Regions from separate parts of the Butyricicoccus sp. OF27-2pH9A genome, predicted to be linked through region 2. Evidence: a T-box and tRNA genes for the amino acid it is inferred to sense, from the RefSeq annotation. Region 2 holds a T-box; the other holds one or more tRNA genes.
The links. A T-box is a leader RNA that pairs with one kind of tRNA and senses whether it is charged. The one in region 2 lies ahead of pheS (phenylalanine--tRNA ligase subunit alpha), so its partner is inferred to be a tRNA-Phe.

Region 1: it encodes a tRNA-Phe, which carries the amino acid that the T-box ahead of pheS (phenylalanine--tRNA ligase subunit alpha) is inferred to sense. The anticodon was not compared.

What each region holds. Positions count from the first base shown of each region.
Region 1 covers NZ_JAQEXK010000001.1:166,974-170,372, reverse strand. The annotation lists gene PG722_RS00850 (class I SAM-dependent DNA methyltransferase) at 1-599, shown strand, start outside; gene hslO (Hsp33 family molecular chaperone HslO) at 603-1,484, shown strand; tRNA gene PG722_RS00840 (tRNA-Asp) at 1,595-1,671, shown strand; tRNA gene PG722_RS00835 (tRNA-Phe) at 1,701-1,776, shown strand; tRNA gene PG722_RS00830 (tRNA-Gly) at 1,991-2,066, shown strand; tRNA gene PG722_RS00825 (tRNA-Cys) at 2,070-2,143, shown strand; gene PG722_RS00820 (S-layer homology domain-containing protein) at 2,297-2,881, shown strand; gene PG722_RS00815 (response regulator transcription factor) at 3,009-3,399, shown strand, end outside.
Region 2 covers NZ_JAQEXK010000002.1:357,969-361,367, forward strand. The annotation lists gene rplE (50S ribosomal protein L5) at 1-410, shown strand, start outside; gene PG722_RS03815 (type Z 30S ribosomal protein S14) at 425-610, shown strand; T-box leader at 1,418-1,652, shown strand; gene pheS (phenylalanine--tRNA ligase subunit alpha) at 1,867-2,886, shown strand; gene pheT (phenylalanine--tRNA ligase subunit beta) at 3,074-3,399, shown strand, end outside.

The sequences.
Region 1 (3,399 bases), on a different contig from region 2:
GAACCGGCAGTCTGACGCGCATTCTGGCGCAGCGCGGCTATGATATGATCGGCGCGGACGCATCGCCGGAAATGCTCATGCAGGCGCTGCAGAACACGCTGGACTGCGAGCCGCGTCCACTGCTGCTCAATCAGCGCATGGAAGAACTGGACCTGTACGGCGCGGTAGACGCGTGCCTGTGCTGTCTGGACAGCGTAAACTACGTCACTGAGCCGGAAGCACTGCAGACTGCCTTTGAGCGCGTACACACGTTCCTCAATCCGGACGGCCTGTTCGTATTCGACATCAACACACCGGAAAAATTCGCCCGCATTGATGGCGAAAGCTATGTCCGCGAGGACGACGGCGTGTTCTGCGTATGGCAGGCGGCGGTCGAGGACGGCCTGTGCGCCTACCAGTTCGATATTTTCGAGCAGGAGGACGATGTGTGGCACCGTGCGCAGGAAACGCACGAGGAGCGCATCTACGAGCCTGCACAGCTGACCGCCATGCTGGAGCAGGCCGGTTTTACCGAGATCAAAACCTATGGCGACCAGTCCTTTGCGCCCGTACAGGGCGGCGAGGACCGCATTTACTTTACAGCACGAAAGAGAGATTAACTTATGAGCGATACGTTACTTCGCGCGATCGCCCGTGACGCGGGCATCCAGATTTGTGCAGCCAGCACGACCGAGCTGGTCGAGCGCGCACACGAAATCCACAGCACCACGCCGCTGGCTACCGCAGCCCTCGGACGAACGCTGACCGCGACTGCCATCATGGGCAGCCAGCTCAAGGTCGAGGACGGCTCCGTGACCGTGCAGATCAAGGGCAACGGCCCGCTCGGCGCGATCGTCTGTGTCGGTGATTCGGACGGCTATGTGCGCGGCTATCTGCAGGACCCGGCTGTCGATCTGCCGCTGCGTGCGGACGGCAAGCTGAATGTAGGCGGCGGTGTCGGCCGCGGCTATCTGATGGTGATTAAGGACATTGGCCTGAAGGACCCGATCACGGGCACGGTTGCGCTCGTCAACGGCGAGATTGCCGAGGACCTGACCCGCTATTTCGCGGAGAGCGAGCAGATTCCGTCTGCGTGCGCGCTCGGCGTGCTCGTGGATACCGACTGCTCGGTCAAGTGCGCCGGCGGCTGGCTCGTGCAGCTGATGCCGGGCGTGAAGGATTCCGACATTGACAAGCTGGAGGCCAATCTGGCAAAGCTGGAGAGCATGACTGCTATGCTTGATAAGGGCATGAGCCTCGAGGACATCATCCGCGCGGTGCTCGATGGCTTTGAGGTAGATTTTCTGCAGACCAGTGAAATCGGCTACCGCTGTGCGTGCAGCCGTGAAAAAGTAGAGCGCGCCCTGATCAGCATGGGAAAAACCGAACTTTGCAAGATGGCGGAAGAACAGGAAAATAGTGAGGTAACCTGCCAGTTTTGTGATAAAATCTATCGTTTCAGCCGCGCAGAGTTGCAGGAACTTTTAACACACGCAACGAAATAAAAAGAAAATAAAAAAACTTTGAAAAAAGTGTTGACATTTGGGCACAGGTTCTGTATAATAAACATCGTCGCTGAGAGATACGAACGAAAACGAAACAGCGACGACGGCCTGGCCCGGTAGCTCAGTTGGTTAGAGCGCTAGCCTGTCACGCTAGAGGCCGTGGGTTCAAGTCCCATCCGGGTCGCCATTCTTCAATCGGAAACGATTGAAGAATATGCCTCTGTAGCTCAGTCGGTAGAGCAGGGGACTGAAAATCCCCGTGTCGGTGGTTCGATTCCGCCCGGAGGCACCATTTATTCAAATGAGTGTCTGGACACTCATTTGAATAAATCTTACCTTTCGGTTAAGGAATCGAAAGGCGGCTCTTAGAAATATGCCGGTGGCATATTTCAACCGCCGTGGCTTTTGCCGCAGCAAAAGCGATTCCGCCCGTGAGCGTTAAACCCGAAGCGTCCGGTAACTAATCGGCACTGACAAAAATCGCGTTAGCGCGAAAAACTAAATATGCGGCTGTAGCTCATCTGGTAGAGCGCCACCTTGCCAAGGTGGAGGTAGCGAGTTCGAGCCTCGTCAGCCGCTCCACATGGTACCATAGCCAAGCGGTAAGGCGTGGGACTGCAACTCCCTGATCCCCAGTTCGATTCTGGGTGGTACCTCCAAAAGACTGATGTGAAAACATCAGTCTTTTTGTTTTGCACAAAATCACACGAATTTGCACAAATGCAGGTAAAGGTTGACAAATACGGCAGACTGTGTTATATTTCACCTATGGATGCACTACGGCGTCCATGCAATAAAAGGAGGAATTTAATATGACACTCAGAAAGCGACTGATCGCGCTGAGCATGGCGGCAGCCTGCGCAGCAACAGCCTTTGCCGGTGCAGCATTCACCGACCAGAGCAGCATCAAGGTGGATGGCAAGGTAATCGGCACCCTGACCGAGAAGAACGTCATCAAGGGCTTTGAGGACGGTTCGTTCAAGCCGGACACGCCCGTCACCCGTGCCCAGATGGCAAAGATGATGTTCGTACTGCGTACCGGTTCGGATGATGCATCTTACTACGCAAAGGATATGACCGACACGTTTGCGGATACGGCTGGTACCTGGTCGAACGGCTACGTTAAGTATTGTCAGGCGTACGGCATCGTTTCCGGCAAGTCGAGCACGGTTTTTGCACCGAATGCGGCTGTAACGACTGCTGAAGCCGCAAAAATGCTTCTGGTATACAGCGGTCACGATGTACAGAAGGATGGTCTGACCGGTGCACAGTGGAAGGAAAATGCCTTGAAGCTGGCAGATAAAGACGGTCTTCTGGTCTCTGTAAATACAAAGCCGGATGATGCACTCCCGCGTCAGTATGCCGCGCAGATGATTTACAACGCAATCAGCAAATAAACACGCAGCAAAGAAAAGTCCCTCAACCGAGGGACTTTTTTTCATCTTCATAAAATCTAAAGAAATTCCCTGCGGAAAACAACAGAAACCTGTGGTAAGATAGAAGTAACGAAAGGGGGAAAGAAAAATGGAAAAGCTGACTGTTCTGGTGGTGGATGACGACCGCGAGATTGTGGAAAGCATTGCGATATTCCTGCAGGCGGACGGCTATCTGGTACGCAAGGCGTACAACGGTCTGGAGGCGCTCGATATCGTCATGACCGAGAACGTACACCTTATCATCCTTGACATTATGATGCCCGAGCTGGACGGCATAAAGACCCTGCTGAAGGTGCGCGAGAGCAAAAATCTGCCCATCATCCTGCTGTCCGCCAAGGGCGAGGATGCAGACAAGATACTCGGGTTGACGGCGGGCGCGGACGACTACATCACCAAGCCGTTCAACCCGTCCGAGCTGGTCGCGCGGGTGAAAAGCCAGCTGCGCCGCTATACCCAGTTGGGCGCGATGCAGATAAAGG
Region 2 (3,399 bases):
ACGGTAACTCTAAGGTTATCGAGGCTATTGTCCGTGATATCACCCTGATCTCCGGCCAGAAGCCGATCATCACCCACGCTAAGAAGTCCATCGCAAACTTCAAGCTGCGTGACGGCATGCCGGTAGGCGTTAAGGTAACCCTGCGCCGTGACCGCATGTGGGAGTTCCTGGATCGTCTGTTCAACGTAGCTCTGCCGCGTGTACGCGACTTCCGCGGCATCAACGGCAACGCATTTGACGGCCGTGGCAACTACGCTCTGGGTCTGAACGAGCAGCTGATCTTCCCGGAAATTTCCTATGATCAGATCGACAAGATCCGCGGCATGAACATCGTTATCTGCACCACTGCAAATACCGATGAAGAAGCAAAGGAGCTGCTTACTCTGATGGGCGCTCCGTTTGAGAAGTAAGGAGGAGAAGTTAAATGGCTAAGAAGTCGATGGTTCTCAAGCAGCAGGCTAAGCCGAAGTTCTCCAGCCGAGCTTACAACCGCTGCAAGATTTGCGGCCGTCCGCACGCTTACCTGCGTGATTTCGGTATCTGCCGTATCTGCTTCCGCGAGCTGGCTTACAAGGGCCAGATTCCGGGTGTCCGCAAGGCATCCTGGTAAGGAAAAGCGAAAAGAAAAGGAACCCGTTTGGGTTCCTTTTTTTATGCTTTAACGGTGGGCAGAGACCATTTCTGCACCGACTGATCGGGGCACGCGAACTGCGTAAGCGGCCTCGCCCCTAACGGGCGGCAGCCTTTTTCAGCACCGGCTGAGCGGGGTACGCGAACTGCCGCAGGCGTGTTCGCCCTTTCCGGGCGGGGAGTTTTTCGCTGCACCTCAGCGGGGAGTGCGCTGACGCCGCGCGGGCGCACAAGAGGGTAGACACCTGCGGTTTCCACCCTCTTGTGAATCTCCCCTTTCCCTTGGAGAGTCTGGCGCAGATTTCCTATATGTGACCGCTGCGAAAAAAGGGAACGATAGAGGATTTTTTCTACCGTAGGGGGGCACAGTGTGCTCCCATTTCTCTACCTATTTGCAGTGCCAGACAGTTTACTGCTACACAGGCGGTTTGGTCTCCGCAGGCGCGACACAAGGTGAATTGCCCGGAGGACAAGAGAGGGTCCCCTGGGGGATAGCAGTGTCGCGCAGCTCTTTGGCACGTTGTAACAGACGGCACCTAAGGATAAAATCCTATTGTGCAATATATCGTGTAGGGCGGGGTGCCCTCAGAAGGTGAATTGCCCAAAGGGCAAGAGAAGCCACCCTGGGGTGCCCCGCCGTTTTTAACGATCTGCTGTTATTTATATACGGTGAGGCGGTCGTTTCAGTATGAAAAAATCGTAATATATTGACTATTAAAACGAAAATCTCGTAGTTGCCTCTTGCATTTTCCCGCAAAATGTGTTTTAATAATTCTGTTATGAATATTCCAATGCGATGAGCAGGAAAAGTAACGCTGTGTTCCTCTTTCTCAGAGAGAACGGTCCCATGGCTGCAAGCCGTTTATCGAGGTATGGCGCGAAGTTCCCCTGTGAGCACCGGTGCTGAATAGATGCAGTAGGCGCCGGCGAAGTAACGCTCCGTTACCGGCGTTCAATGAGTGCCCGATTTTTTTCGGGAATCAGGGTGGTACCACGGAAGTTTTACGCCTTTCGTCCCTATTTTACGGGGACGGAAGGCGTTTTTTACGCTGTGAATGAGTGGCGAGATGACCCCATTCCGCCGTTTCTAACGTTGTGCACTCATTTATATGCGGCGGGGCACCCCGGGGTGGCTTCTCTTGCCCTTCGGGCAATTCACCTTCTGAGGTCGCTCTGCCCGGTATGCAACATTTCGCCGCCCTCAATTACAAAATCATATTCCAAAGGAGAATTGGTATGAAAGAAAAGCTGCAAGGCATTTTGCAGACCGCGAAGGAGCAGCTCGCTGCCGCGAAGGATTCGCGCGCGCTGGACGAGGCCCGCGTTAAGTTCCTCGGCAAAAAGGGTGAGCTGACCGCGCTGCTCAAGGGCATGAAGGACGTTGCTGCAGAGGAGCGTCCGGTTGTTGGTCAGCTGATCAACGACGTTCGTGCGGAGATCGAAACCATCATTGACAAGCAGAAGAAGCTGATCGAGCAGGCTGCGCTCGAGAAGAAGCTGGAGGCGGAGACCATCGACGTTACCCTGCCGGGTGAGGACGTTGTCATCGGCAAGAAGCATCCGCTGAACATCGTGCTCGACGAGTTCAAGGAGATTTTCCTCGGTCTGGGCTTCTCGATTGCTGAGGGTCCGGAGGTTGAGCTGGATCACTACAACTTTGAGGCGCTGAACATTCCGAAGGACCATCCGGCACGCGACACGCAGGATACCTTCTATATTTCGGATAACGTTGTGCTCCGCACGCAGACCTCTCCGATGCAGGTCCGCACGATGGAAAAGCGCAAGCCGCCGATCCGCATTATTGCGCCGGGCCGTGTTTACCGTTCGGACGCCGTTGACGCAACCCACTCTCCGCTGTTCCATCAGATCGAGGGTCTGGTTGTCGATAAGGGCATCCGCATGAGCGACCTGAAGGGCATTCTCGAGCTGTTCGCAAAGAAGCTGTACGGCGAGGACACGGTTGTTCGTTTCCGTCCGCATCACTTCCCGTTCACCGAGCCGTCTGCGGAGATGGATATCCAGTGCTACCGCTGCCACGGTGAAGGCTGCCCGCTCTGCAAGGGCGAGGGCTGGATCGAGATCCTCGGCTGCGGCATGGTTCACCCCAAGGTGCTTGAGATGAGCGGCATCGACCCGAATGAATACTCCGGCTACGCCTTCGGCATCGGTCTGGAGCGTATGGTTATGGGCCGCTTCAAGATCGACGATATCCGTCTGTTCTATGAGAACGACGTTCGATTCCTGCACCAGTTCTAAACCTGCACCCGTAGGGCGGGATGACCTCATCCCGCCGCACTCTCCCGCATGTTACAAGCGATACGTATTATCGTAGGGCGCGACGACCCCGGCGCGCCGCTCGTAAGTATATGCAGGCGGCAAATACGGCGCGCCGAGTCGTCGCGCCCTACGGACAACAATAACACCAAAAGGAGTGTTCCTATCAATGAAACTGCCATTATCCTGGCTTTCGGATTATACCGATATGAACGGCATCACCCCGAAGGAGTATGATGCCAAGCTGACTATGTCCGGCTCCAAGGTCGAGGAGGTTTACTACCTCGGCGCGGAGATCGACAACGTTGTGACCGGCAAGATCCTCGAGGTTGTCGATCACCCGGATTCCGACCATCTGAAGATCTGCCAGCTCGATGTCGGCAAGGAGGAGCCGGTGCAGATCGTCACCGGCGCACCTAATGTAACGCCTGCGTCCGTTGGCGAGATCTGCCCGGTCTGCCTGCACAAGTCCACCCTGCCGGGCGGCGTGAAGAT